3 regions of the Micromonospora sp. SD12 genome follow, and region 1 is predicted to be linked to each of the others. Evidence: predicted binding sites of a transcription regulator. Region 1 holds the regulator's gene; each other region holds the start of a gene.
The links. Region 1 encodes HrcA, which represses chaperone genes, less so after heat shock. Its sites were predicted from a motif close to GGTTNGCACNCTCNNNNNGAGNGTGCNAACC; they were not measured.

Region 1 (4,204 bases):
CGTACCCCCGGGAGACGACGTCGAGTTCGAGGGTGCCCCGGCCGACGGCCGTGACCACCGCGGACGCGGTGCCGCCCCGGCCGTCGGCGAGCAGCAGTTCCTCGCCGACGCGCAGCCGTTGCACGGTGGCGGCGTGGTGCCCCTCGGGGCCGCCCAGGGTGAGCTGGTCGGCGGTGGGCAGCGACTCGACCAGGAACAGCGGCGCGGACACGACGATCAGGCTAGCCGCCCTGGCGGACCCCGGGGCGGTCAGGCCGGTCAGGCGTGGCCGTTGAAGGCGTCGCGCATCCGGGAGAAGAAGCCGCCCTGCTTGGTGAGCTCGGCGACCTCCTCGCCCCGGGTCTTGGCGAAGTCGCGCAGCATCTTCTCCTGGTCGGCGTCGAGCTTGGTGGGGGTGCGCACGTCGAGGTGCACGTAGAGGTCGCCCCGGCCGGTGCCGCGCAGGTGCGGCACGCCCCGCGCGCGCAGCCGCATGGTGCTGCCCGGCTGGGTGCCGGCCTTGACGTCGACCGTCTCCTCGCTGTCCAGCGTCTTGATGGTCAGCCGCGTGCCGAGCGCCGCCGCCGTCATCGGCACCGTGACCCGGCAGTGCAGGTCGTCGCCCTTGCGGGAGTAGACGTCGTGCGGCCGCTCGTGGATCTCCACGTAGAGGTCGCCGGCCGTGCCGCCGCCGGGGCCGACCTCGCCCTGCTGGGCGAGCCGGATGCGCATGCCGTCCTCGACACCCGCCGGGATCTTGACGGTCAGCGAACGCCGGGTGCGGACCCGGCCGTCGCCGGCGCAGGTCGGGCACGGGTGCGGAATGGTGGTGCCGTAGCCCTGGCAGACCGTGCACGGCCGGGCGGAGACCACCTGACCGAGGAAGGTGCGCTGCACGGACTGCACCTCGCCCCGGCCGGCGCACGCCTCGCAGGTGGCCAGGTGGGTGCCGGCCGCCGTGCCGGCGCCGGAGCAGGTGGTGCAGAGCACGGCGGTGTCGACGGTGATCGGCGCCTCGACGCCGAACGCGGTCTCGTGCAGGTCCAACTCCAGGCGCAGGATCGCGTCGGCGCCGGGCCGGGTCCGGGGTCGGGGACCCCGCGAGCCGCCGGCCGCGCCGCCGAAGAACGCGTCCATGATGTCCTGGAAGCCGACGAACGGCCCGGCGCCGCCGGGGCCACCCGGGCCACCCGCGCCCCCGCCGCCGGGGGCGAGCGGGTCGCCGCCCAGGTCGACGATCTGCCGTTTCCGGTCGTCCGAGAGGACCTCGTACGCGGCGTTGATGTCCTTGAACTTCTCCTGGGCCTCCGGATCCGGATTCACGTCCGGGTGGAACTGCCGCGCCAGCTTGCGGTAGGCGCGCTTGATCTCGTCGTCGGAGGCTTCCCGGCTCACCCCGAGAATGCCGTAGTAGTCCCTGGCCACTGCGTTCCGTGTCCTCATGTTCGTCTCGCGTTGCGCCGGTCGGCGGCGGGAGCCGGCCGTCGGCCCTGACTGGTCAGTTCTGGGCCAGCAGCTCGCCCACGTAGCGTGCCACGGCCCGCACCGTGGCGATGGTGCCGGGGTAGTCCATCCGCGTCGGCCCGAGCACACCGAGGCCGCCGACGCTGGTCGTGCCCGGCCCGTAGCCGGTGCTGACCACCGAGGCGGCGCGCAGGTTGTCGATCTCGTTCTCGTCGCCGATCAGCACCCGCGTCGTGCTCGGCTCGGCCTCGCCGATGAGCTTGAGCATGACGACCTCCTCCTCCAGCGCCTCCAGGATGGGGCGCAGGGAGCCCTGGAAGTCGAGCAGGCCACCCCGGGTGAGGTTGGCCGTGCCGGCCAGCGCGATCCGCTCCTCGTGCCGCTCGATCAGCGTCTCCAGCAGCACGGTGGAGAGGGTGGTCATGGCCGGGCGCAGGTGCGGCACCGACTCCTCGACCAGGGCCTGCACCAGCGGCGGGGTCTCCGACAGCCGGGTGCCGACCAGCTTCTCGTTGACCAGCCGGCGCAGGTCGGTGACGTCGTCGGCGGGGATCGGGGCGGGCAGCTCGACCAGCCGCTGCTCGACCCGGCCGGTGTCGGCGATCATGACGAGCATCAGCCGGGTGGTGGAGATCGGCACCAGCTCCAGGTGACGCACCGAGGAACGGGCCAGGCTCGGGTACTGCACGACGGCGACCTGCCGGGTCAGTTGCGCCAGCAGCCGGACGGTGCGGTGCACCACGTCGTCGAGGTCGACGGCGCCGACCAGGAAGCGCTCGATGGCCCGGCGCTCGGCCGGGCTGAGCGGCTTGACCCGGGACAGCCGGTCCACGAAGAGCCGGTAGCCCCGGTCGGTGGGCACCCGGCCGGCGCTGGTGTGCGGCTGGCGGATGTAGCCCTCCTCCTCCAGCACGGCCATGTCGTTGCGGACGGTCGCCGGCGAGACCCCCAGCTGGTGCCGTTCGACCAGCGCCTTGCTGCCCACGGGCTCCTGCGTGGCGACGTAGTCCTCGACGATCGCGCGCAGCACGGCGAGCTTGCGGTCGTCGAGACCCATCCTCCCCACCTCCTGTCGCACGTCGGCACCGGCACGCGGGGGCCGGGCGGGCTGGTTGCTGGCACTCGACTGTAGCGAGTGCCAGTCTACGTCGGCGGGGCCCCCGACGCGATGATCGACCTGGGGCGATCGGTCCGATCGCCGACCGTGCCGGCCCGTCCGCGGGCGCCCGGGACCGGCCATTCGGACATCCCGACCGGTGTCACGCTGGTGCCGCCTTGCCGGCTGCCCCTACCGTGACCTCCATGACCGAACCACCTCGCCCTCCCGGAGCGGGGGACCCCGGCTTCCCGCCGGACCCGACCGCCCCGTCGGGGGTCCCCGGCCCCGCCGGCTCCGACGAATCCACCGCTCCACTGTCCGGGGCACCGGGCCCGGGCAGCCATCCTCCGCCCGGTGGCTATCCGCCGCCCACCGGTGACCAGCCGCCGTCGGGCGGCTATCCCCCGCCCGGCGCGTACCCGCCGCCCGGCGACCTTCCCCCACCCGGTGGCTTCCCGCCGCCCGGGGCCGGCTATCCGCCGCCCGGTGGCTTCCCGCCGCCCGGGGCCGGGTATCCCGGCGGGGGCGGCTACGGTGCGCCGACGGGCGGCTACGCCAGCAACGACGACAAGAACTGGGCCCTCATCGCCCACTTCGGCGGCGCGGTCGGCGTGATCGTCGGCGGTGGCCTGCTCGGCTGGCTGGCGCCGCTGATCGCGCTGATGGCCCGGGGGCAGCAGTCCCCGACCGCCCGGGCGCACGCCGTCGCGGCGCTGAACTTCCAGCTCACCTGGACGATCGTCGGGGTGCTGAGCTGGGTGGTCACGCTGATCACCTGCGGGGTGCTGTTCTTCGTCCCGATGCTCGTCTGGCTGGTGCCGCTGATCTTCGGCATCATCGGCGGCGTCAAGGCCAACGAGGGCGTGCTCTACCGCTACCCGATGACCTACAGCTTCACCAGGTGACCCGGGTCGGCCGCTCCCCCGGCCGGCCCCGGCACGCGGTTCAGGGCAGCAGGTCACGCACGACCGCGTCGGCGAGCAGCCGGCCGCGCAGGGTCAGCACGGCCCGCCCGGCCGCGTGCTCGTCGGCGGCCAGCAGCCCGGCGCCGAGGGCCCGCGCGGCACCGGCCCGGCCGGCCTCGTCGAGGGCGTCCAGCGGCAGCCCGGAGGCGAGGCGCAGCCGGAGCATGACGTCCTCCATGTGCGCCTCGTCGGCGGTGAGCACCTCGCGGGCCAGGCCGGGCGACCCGCCGCCGGCCAGCCGCTTCGCGTACGTCGTGGGGTGCTTGACGTTCCACCAGCGCACGCCGCCGACGTGGCTGTGCGCGCCCGGGCCGAGACCCCACCAGTCGGCGCCGGTCCAGTAGAGCAGGTTGTGCCGGCACCGGGCCGCCTCGTCGCGGGCCCAGTTCGACACCTCGTACCAGGAGAGACCGGCCGCGCCGAGGGCGGCCTCCGCGGCGAGGTAGCGGTCCGCGGCGACGTCGTCGGAGGGGTACGGCAGCTCGCCGCGCCGCATCCGCGCGGCCAGCCGGGTGCCGTCCTCCACGATCAGGGCGTACGCGCTGACGTGGTCCACCCCGGCGGCGACGACCTGGTCGAGGGAGGCGGCGAAGTCGGCCTCGGTCTCCCCCGGCGTGCCGTAGATCAGGTCCAGGTTGACGTGGTCGAACCCGGCGTCGCGCGCCTCGCGGGCGGCGGCGACGGCCCGGCCGGCGCT
Region 2 (4,204 bases), on a different contig from region 1:
GTTGTGTCCGGCAACGTATTCCGCTTCGCGCCGTGGGCACAAGACCACCGAGGTCGCGAGTTTGTTGTCGGCGGTAACAATTCAGCAACGTCCCTGACACCCGGCCGACGTCCACCGGGGAGCGCTCTCCCGGCGCGCGCCGGAGCGGCGCAGCTCAGTGGGCGGCCAGCGGGGCCGTGACCGCCCCGGTGAGCGCCACCAGATCCTGCGGGGCGAGCTGGAGCTGGAGCCCGCGCCGGCCCGCCGAGACGTAGACGGTGGGATGGTCGAGCGCCGACGAGTCGAGCACGGTCGGCAGCCGCCGCCGCTGCCCGAGTGGGCTGATCCCGCCGCGTACGTAGCCGGTTGCCCGTTCGGCCACCGCCCGGTCGGCCATCGCGGCCCGCTTGCCGCCGACCGCCGCCGCGAGCGCCTTGAGGTCCAGCTCGCCGGTGACCGGCACGACCGCCACCGTCAGCGCGCCGTCGACCTCGGCGACCAGCGACTTGAACACCCGCTCCGGCGGCACCCCCAGCGCCGCCGCGACCAGCGCGCCGTAGTTCGGCGCATCGGGGGAGACGTCGTACGGATGGGTGGTGTGGGCGATCTTCCGCTTCGTCAGCAGCGCGGTCGCCGGAGTGCCCTGTCCCGCCATGACGGTCAAGCTAACCCGACCCCGCGCGACCCGCGAGCCGAAAGCGCCGGGCGGTCGACGACACCGGCACCCACCCTCTCGCGCGCTACCCGACCGGTCGGCAGAGCAGCACCGTCGGCGCCCCGGCGACCCGGGTCAGCACCAGGCTGGCCGGCTCGTCCCCGGCCAGCCGCAGGTCCCGCCGGAGCTTCTCCGGCTCCAGCGCCGACCCGCGCTTGAGGATCTCCACCCGCCCGACCCGACGCTCCCGCAGCAGCGACCGCAGCCGCTTGAGCGAGAACGGCAGCACGTCGGTGACCTCCAGGCAGCGGGCGAACGGCGTCGGCGTCGGGGCGTCCGCGTAGAGGTAGGCGATGCTCGGGTCGGCCAGCGTCGCGCCCAGGACGTCCGCCAGCTCCGCGACCAGATGCGCGCGGACGACCGCCGGGTCCGGGTCGTACAGGAAGCGGCGCGGCGGACCGACGGCGGCCTCGGCGACGCCGGAGCCGGTCAGCTGGTGGCAGCCGCCGGGGCCGGCCGGTCGGGCGGAGGCCTCCGCCGCCGCGCCGGGGGCGTCGGCCGGAAGCCCTGCCCTGCCGCGTAGCACGGTGGCCCGGCGGGGGACCCGCGCCAGCTCGCCGCACCACAGGGCCGCCTCGACCAGGTCGCCGTCGACGCTCACCCACTCGGCCTCCGCGCCCGCCGGGACCAGCGCGTGGTCGATGCCGGGGGCCACCTTCACGACCGTGTGCGGCACCCGCTGGGCCAGCCCGACCACGAAGTCCCAGGGCGGGGAGTAGGCGTTGGGGTCGAAGATCCGTCGCCCGGTGCCCGCCCTGCGCCGCGCCGGGTCGCAGAACACCCCGTCGACCCGGTCCACGTCGAACGCCGTGGCGTCGCCGCACTCCACGGTGAACAGCTCGGCCAGCCCGGCCGCCTCGGCGTTCGCGGCGGCCATCGCGGCGGTCACCGGGTCGGCCTCCACGCCGTACACCCGGATGCCGGCGCGGGCGGCGGCGAGCGCGTCCGCGCCGAGGCCGCAGCCGAGGTCGGCGAGGGTGCGCACCCCGGCGACCCGCAACCGGTCGGCCCGCCGCGCCGCGACGACCCCCCGGGTGGCCTGCTCCAGCCCGGCCCGGGTGAGGAACATGCCCGTAGCGGCCGGCCCGAACTTACCGACCGCCCGGCGCCGCAGCTCGGCCTGGGTGAGCGCGGCCGACGCCAGCCCGGCCGGCAGCCCGGCCGAGCGGAGCGCGGCCGCCGCGGTCAGCGGGTCGCCGCCGGCCACCCGCGCGGCGGCGTCGAGCGCGGCCGACCCCTCGGGCGTACGCAGGGCGGCGAGCTGGTCGAGATCCACCCGGTCATTGTGGTCGTCGGACCCGACGCGCCGGGCGGCGGGTTGGCACTCTCCTTGACGGAGTGCTAGCCGAGGAATAACCTGCGATTAGCACTCTCGCCCTGAGGGTGCCAGCTTCCGGGCCTCGTGGCCCGGACGCTGAACGCCAGGCGGACCGGCACCCGCGACGACGGCCCCGCCCGGTGGCATGTGGCAGATTGACGCCGGTCGGCTCGCCGACCGGTAACGAAACCAGTACCCCAGGAGGGTATGCCCGTGACTACCGCGACCAAGGTTGCGATCAAGCCGCTCGAGGACCGCATCGTGGTCCAGGCGAACGAGGCCGAGACCACCACCGCCTCCGGCATCGTGATCCCCGACACCGCCAAGGAGAAGCCGCAGGAGGGCACCGTCCTCGCTGTCGGCCCGGGCCGGATCGACGACAAGGGCAACCGCGTGCCGGTCGACGTGAAGGTCGGCGACACCGTCCTCTACTCGAAGTACGGCGGCACCGAGGTCAAGTACGCCGGCGAGGAGTACCTGGTGCTCTCCGCCCGCGACGTCCTCGCGGTCATCGAGAAGTAAGCAACCGATCAGTGTCGTCGCCCCGGTCCGGCTCGCCGGGCCGGGGCGACGTCGCTTCGAAGGGACATTCATGGCGAAGATCCTGAGCTTCTCGGACGACGCCCGGCACCTGCTCGAGCACGGTGTCAACGCCCTCGCGGACGCGGTCAAGGTCACCCTCGGCCCGCGCGGGCGCAACGTCGTCCTGGACAAGAAGTTCGGTGTGCCCACGATCACCAACGACGGCGTGACCATCGCCAAGGAGATCGAGCTCACCAACCCCTACGAGAACCTCGGTGCGCAGCTGGTCAAGGAGGTGGCGACCAAGACCAACGACGTCGCCGGCGACGGGACCACCACCGCCACCGTGCTGGCCCAGGCGATGGTCCGCGAGGGCCTGCGCAACGTCACGGCCGGCGCCAACCCGGCCGGCCTCAAGCGGGGCATCGACGCGGCGGCCGCCAAGGTCTCCGAGGCGCTGCTCGGCCGCGCGGTCGACGTCGCCGACAAGAAGTCGATCGCGCACGTCGCGACGATCTCCGCGCAGGACGCCACGATCGGCGAGCTGATCGCCGAGGCGATGGAGAAGGTCGGCCGCGACGGTGTCATCACCGTCGAGGAGGGCTCCGCCCTGCACACAGAGCTGGACGTGACCGAGGGTCTCCAGTTCGACAAGGGCTTCATCTCGCCGAACTTCGTCACCGACATGGAGTCGCAGGAGTCGGTCCTGGAGGACCCGTACATCCTGATCACGACCCAGAAGATCTCGGCGATCGAGGAGCTGCTGCCGCTGCTGGAGAAGGTCCTCCAGAACAGCAAGCCCCTGCTGATCATCGCCGAGGACGTCGACGGCCAGGCGCTGTCGACGCTGGTGGTCAACTCGATCCGCAAGACCCTCAAGGTCTGCGCGGTCAAGGCCCCCGGCTTCGGTGACCGGCGCAAGGCGATGCTCCAGGACATGGCGATCCTCACCGGCGCCGAGCTGGTCGCGCCCGAGCTGGGCTACAAGCTCGACCAGGTGGGCCTGGAGGTGCTCGGCACCGCCCGGCGCGTCGTGGTCGACAAGGAGAACACGACGGTCGTCGACGGTGGCGGCAAGTCCAGCGAGGTCGCCGACCGGGTCGCGCAGATCCGCAAGGAGATCGAGGCCTCGGACTCCGACTGGGACCGCGAGAAGCTCGCCGAGCGGCTGGCCAAGCTCTCCGGCGGCATCGCGGTCATCAAGGTCGGCGCCGCGACCGAGGTCGAGATGAAGGAGCGCAAGCACCGCATCGAGGACGCGATCGCCGCCACCAAGGCCGCGGTCGAGGAGGGCACCGTCCCGGGCGGCGGCGCCGCCCTGGTGCAGATCCTGCCGGCGCTCGACGACGACCTCGGCTTCACCGGTGACGAGAAGGTCGGCGTCTCGATCGTGCGCAAGGCGCTGGTCGAGCCGCTGCGCTGGATCGCCCAGAACGCCGGCCACGACGGCTACGTCGTCGTGAACAAGGTCGCCGGCAAGGAGTGGGGCCACGGCCTCGACGCCGCCACCGGCGAGTACGTCGACCTGGCGAAGGCCGGCATCCTCGACCCGGTGAAGGTGACCCGCAACGCGGTCACCAACGCCGCGTCGATCGCCGGCCTGCTGCTCACCACGGAGAGCCTCGTGGTGGAGAAGCCGGAGAAGGCCGAGCCGGCCGCCGCCGGTGGGC
Region 3 (4,204 bases), on a different contig from region 1:
TCGTCCACTTCTCGGCGATCGAGATGGACGGCTACAAGGCGTTGGACGACGGCCAGCGGGTCGAGTTCGAGATCGCCCAGGGCCAGAAGGGGCCGCAGGCCGAGCGCGTGCGCGTCATCGCCTGACCCCGGCACTCCTCCCGCGCCCGCGCCGGTCGCCCCCTCGGCCCGGCCGTGGGGGCCGGGGGCGACCCGGCAACGCGGGGCACCCGTGACCGGCCCGTCCCCCGGGGGCGGGCGTCGGCCCGGTTGCGTCGGCAGGGGAGGATCGTGAGCCGTTCCAGCCATCGCTGAGGAGGGTTCATGTCCGACCAGCCGCCCCAGGCCGCGCCGCCCCCGGGAGACCCTGACCCCTCCGCGCCGCCACCCGGCGGCGCGCCGGCCGGTCCACCGCCGCAGGGCTGGGTCTTCCCGCCCACCGGCGGATACCCGGTCGGCTCGGGCCCGTACGGCGGGCAGCCGTGGTATCCGGGCGCTCCGGTCGCCTACCCCGGGCAGCCGGGCCACGGGTGGTACCCGCCGGGGCACGGCCTCGACCCGGCCGACCTGCTCGTCACCCCGCCCGGCGCGGGCGTCAACGGCTGGTTCAACCGGTGCGTCGGCGCGGTGCGCCGGGGCTGGCTGCTGCTGCTGCCGATCCTGCTGCTCACCCAGGTGCTGCCGGCCCTCGTGGTGTCGGTGCTCTCGTTGGTCCTCGACCCGGCCGCCAAGTGGGAGCAGTCGATGGGCGACGATCCCGCCGCGCTGCCCGACACCTTCGTGACCGACCTGGGCGTCATGCTGTCCGTGGTGCTCGGCAGCGCCCTCGTCTTCGGTTTCGTGCAGAGCCTGGGCTGGGCGGCCGGCACCTGGGTGGTCACCCGGCAGGCGGCCGGTCAGCCGGTCAGCTTGGGCGCCGCCCTGTCGTACGGGGCGCGCCGGGCCCTGGGCCTCTGGGCCTGGACCCTGCTGATGAGCGTGATCATCGGCCTCGGCCTCTGCCTCTGCTTCATCCCCGGCATCTACTTCGCCTTCGCGCTGAGCATGGCCGGCCCGGTCTACCTGTTCGAGCGGCAGCACCCGATCGGCCGGTCCTTCCGGATGTTCCACGACCGGCTCGGCCTGCTGCTCGGCCGGGTGGCGCTGGTGGCGGCGGCGGTGATCGTCGGCGGCGGCGCCGCGGGCATGGTGGAGGGCATCGGCGCGCTGCCGTTCGGCACCACCCCGATGGACTCGCCCGGCACGGCGGTCGGCGTGATCGTGGTTGCGGTGGTGGGCGCGCTGCTGGCCCTGCCGACCCACCTCGCCCAGCTGGTCGGACTGGTCGTCACGTACGCCGAGCAACGCGCCCACGAGGGGCCGGTGGACAGCGCGCGGCTGGCCGGCGAACTCGGCTGACCGGGCCCATCGTGCTTGCACTCGGCAGGGGAGAGTGCTAAACAAGTCATTGGCACTCGCATACCGTGAGTGCCAATGGTCGGGGCGGTAGGGCCACGGTCGTAGCGGCGTCCAGACGCGGCTGCGGCACATGGCCGGTCGTCGCGGGCTATCCGGCCCGGCCGAGGAGACGTCGTCGTCGCCAGGTGGCGACGTCCCAAGGTGCGTACACCAGGCGGCCCATCCGGGACACACACTCCGGGTGGCCCGTGAGTGTCCAGGAGGACAACGCCGTATGGCCAAGATGATCGCGTTCGACGAAGAGGCTCGCCGCGGCCTCGAGCGGGGCATGAACCAGCTCGCCGACGCCGTGAAGGTGACGCTCGGCCCCAAGGGCCGCAACGTCGTGCTCGAGAAGAAGTGGGGTGCCCCCACCATCACCAACGATGGTGTGAGCATCGCCAAGGAGATCGAGCTCGAGGACCCCTACGAGAAGATCGGCGCCGAGCTGGTCAAGGAGGTCGCCAAGAAGACCGACGACGTCGCCGGTGACGGCACGACGACGGCGACCGTCCTGGCCCAGGCCCTGGTCCGCGAGGGCCTGCGCAACGTGGCCGCCGGTGCCAACCCGATCGCCCTGAAGCGGGGCATCGAGGCCGCCGTGGCCAGCGTCTCGGAGGAGCTGCTCAAGCTCGCCAAGGACGTCGAGACCAAGGAGCAGATCGCCTCCACCGCCTCCATCTCCGCCGGTGACACCAGCGTCGGCGAGATCATCGCCGAGGCGATGGACAAGGTGGGCAAGGAAGGCGTCATCACCGTCGAGGAGAGCAACACCTTCGGGCTGGAGCTGGAGCTCACCGAGGGTATGCGCTTCGACAAGGGCTACATCTCGGCCTACTTCATGACCGACCCGGAGCGCATGGAGGCCGTCTTCGACGACCCCTACCTCCTGATCGTCAACAGCAAGATCTCGTCGGTGAAGGACCTGCTCCCGATCCTGGAGAAGGTCATGCAGTCGGGTAAGCCGCTGCTGATCATCGCCGAGGACATCGAGGGCGAGGCCCTGGCGACCCTGGTCGTCAACAAGGTCCGGGGCACCTTCAAGTCGGTCGCCGTCAAGGCGCCGGGCTTCGGTGACCGCCGCAAGGCCATGCTGGCCGACATCGCCATCCTCACCGGTGGCCAGGTCATCAGCGAGGAGGTCGGCCTCAAGCTGGACGCCGTCGGCCTCGACATGCTGGGCCGCGCCCGCAAGGTCGTGGTGACCAAGGACGAGACCACCATCGTCGACGGTGCCGGCGACGCCGAGCAGATCCAGGGCCGGGTCAACCAGATCCGGGCCGAGATCGACCGGAGCGACTCCGACTACGACCGCGAGAAGCTGCAGGAGCGGCTGGCCAAGCTGGCCGGCGGCGTCGCGGTGATCAAGGTCGGCGCGGCCACCGAGGTCGAGCTGAAGGAGCGCAAGCACCGCATCGAGGACGCCGTCCGCAACGCGAAGGCCGCCGTCGAGGAGGGCATCGTCCCGGGTGGTGGCGTCGCGCTGGTGCAGGCCGGCAAGACCGCCTTCGACAAGCTGGACCTGGTCGGCGACGAGGCGACCGGCGCGCAGATCGTCAAGATCGCGCTGGACGCCCCGCTGCGGCAGATCGCCGTCAACGCCGGTCTCGAGGGTGGCGTGGTCGTCGAGCACGTCCGCAACCTCAACCCGGGTCACGGCCTCAACGCCGCGAACGGTGAGTACGTCGACCTGCTGGCCGCGGGCATCATCGACCCGGCCAAGGTGACCCGCTCGGCGCTGCAGAACGCCGCGTCGATCGCGGCGCTCTTCCTCACCACCGAGGCCGTCGTGGCGGACAAGCCGGAGAAGACCCCGGCCGCCCCGGCTGGTCCGGGTGGCGGGGACATGGACTTCTGAGTCCAGCTCCAACGCCGGAAGGGGCGGGCCGCGTCAGCGGTCCGCCCCTTCCGCTGTCACGTCGGCAGTGGCCGTTGGTTGCGCCTCTTCTGCGCCCGGTCGTACGGCTGCGGAATCTGCACCGGCTCGTCGACCAGCGTCACCGGCTCGTCGGCCGGCTCGCCGACGCCGGCCATCTCCGCCTGCTGCTCGGCGTCGCCGTAGTCGAGCCGGTCGAACGGCAACGGGCCGGGGCGTTCGTCGTCCGTGGTCATGGCTGCCTCCTCTACCGGAAACGGTAGGGCGCGACGATCACCAATGCGGGCAAATGGCGTTATGGGGATCTATATCCCGTTCATCCCGTTGTCAGCCCCTCAGTGACCTGCGGTACAGGAAGAAGACGCGCTCGATCCGGGCACCCGCGCTGCCCGAGTAGAACGGGACCGGCCCGACCCAGCCGATCTGCGCCGCCGACACGCCCGCCGCCCGTTGGTCGCGCAGGCAGCGGCGCAGCAGCACCCCGCCGATCCCCGAGCCCTCCGCCGCCGGGGCGGTGCCCATCGGGCCGAACCAGCTCGGCCGCGACGAGCCGTACGCGGCGAAGCCGAGCACCTCGCCGTCGCGCTCGGCCAGGTGGCAACCGGCTCCCTCCCGGCCCACCGAGCCGGCCAGCTCGGCGTCCCAGGCCCCGCCGAAGGTGGCGCGCGCGAACTCCACCAGGGCCGGCAGGTCGTCCGCCCCGGCGCGGCGGACCGTGACGCCCTGTCCGGCCAGCCGCTCCTCCGCCGGTTCCGTCGGGCGCAGCGCGGGCGAGTCGTCGTACGACAGGTCGGCGGTCATGTTCCACGCCGTGCGGTCCTGCCGGTAGCCGAGCGCCAGCGCGGCGCAGATCGCCGGGGTGTAGCGCACGTCGATGCCGGGCCAGGCGTAGTGCGGCGGGTTGCCGGCGAGC

Region 2: groES (co-chaperone GroES) is a predicted target of HrcA. The motif match lies at 2,056-2,086, and genes of this name have one in related genera.
Region 3: groL (chaperonin GroEL) is a predicted target of HrcA. The motif match lies at 1,424-1,454, and genes of this name have one in related genera.

What each region holds. Positions count from the first base shown of each region.
Region 1 is NZ_JBQHDF010000021.1:61,058-65,261, reverse strand. Features, by position in the region: gene ACTMS2_RS26465 (16S rRNA (uracil(1498)-N(3))-methyltransferase) at 1-211, opposite strand, end outside; gene dnaJ (molecular chaperone DnaJ) at 259-1,404, opposite strand; gene hrcA (heat-inducible transcriptional repressor HrcA) at 1,478-2,500, opposite strand; gene ACTMS2_RS26450 (DUF4870 domain-containing protein) at 2,746-3,447, shown strand; gene hemW (radical SAM family heme chaperone HemW) at 3,488-4,204, opposite strand, start outside.
Region 2 is NZ_JBQHDF010000005.1:115,161-119,364, forward strand. Features, by position in the region: gene ybaK (Cys-tRNA(Pro) deacylase) at 155-634, opposite strand; partial or broken gene ACTMS2_RS12820 (THUMP-like domain-containing protein) at 720-1,133, opposite strand; partial or broken gene ACTMS2_RS12825 (methyltransferase domain-containing protein) at 1,527-1,763, opposite strand; gene groES (co-chaperone GroES) at 2,220-2,534, shown strand; gene groL (chaperonin GroEL) at 2,605-4,204, shown strand, end outside.
Region 3 is NZ_JBQHDF010000007.1:207,865-212,068, reverse strand. Features, by position in the region: gene ACTMS2_RS16675 (cold-shock protein) at 1-125, shown strand, start outside; gene ACTMS2_RS16670 (hypothetical protein) at 303-1,376, shown strand; gene groL (chaperonin GroEL) at 1,651-3,273, shown strand; gene ACTMS2_RS16660 (hypothetical protein) at 3,330-3,527, opposite strand; gene ACTMS2_RS16655 (GNAT family N-acetyltransferase) at 3,619-4,204, opposite strand, start outside.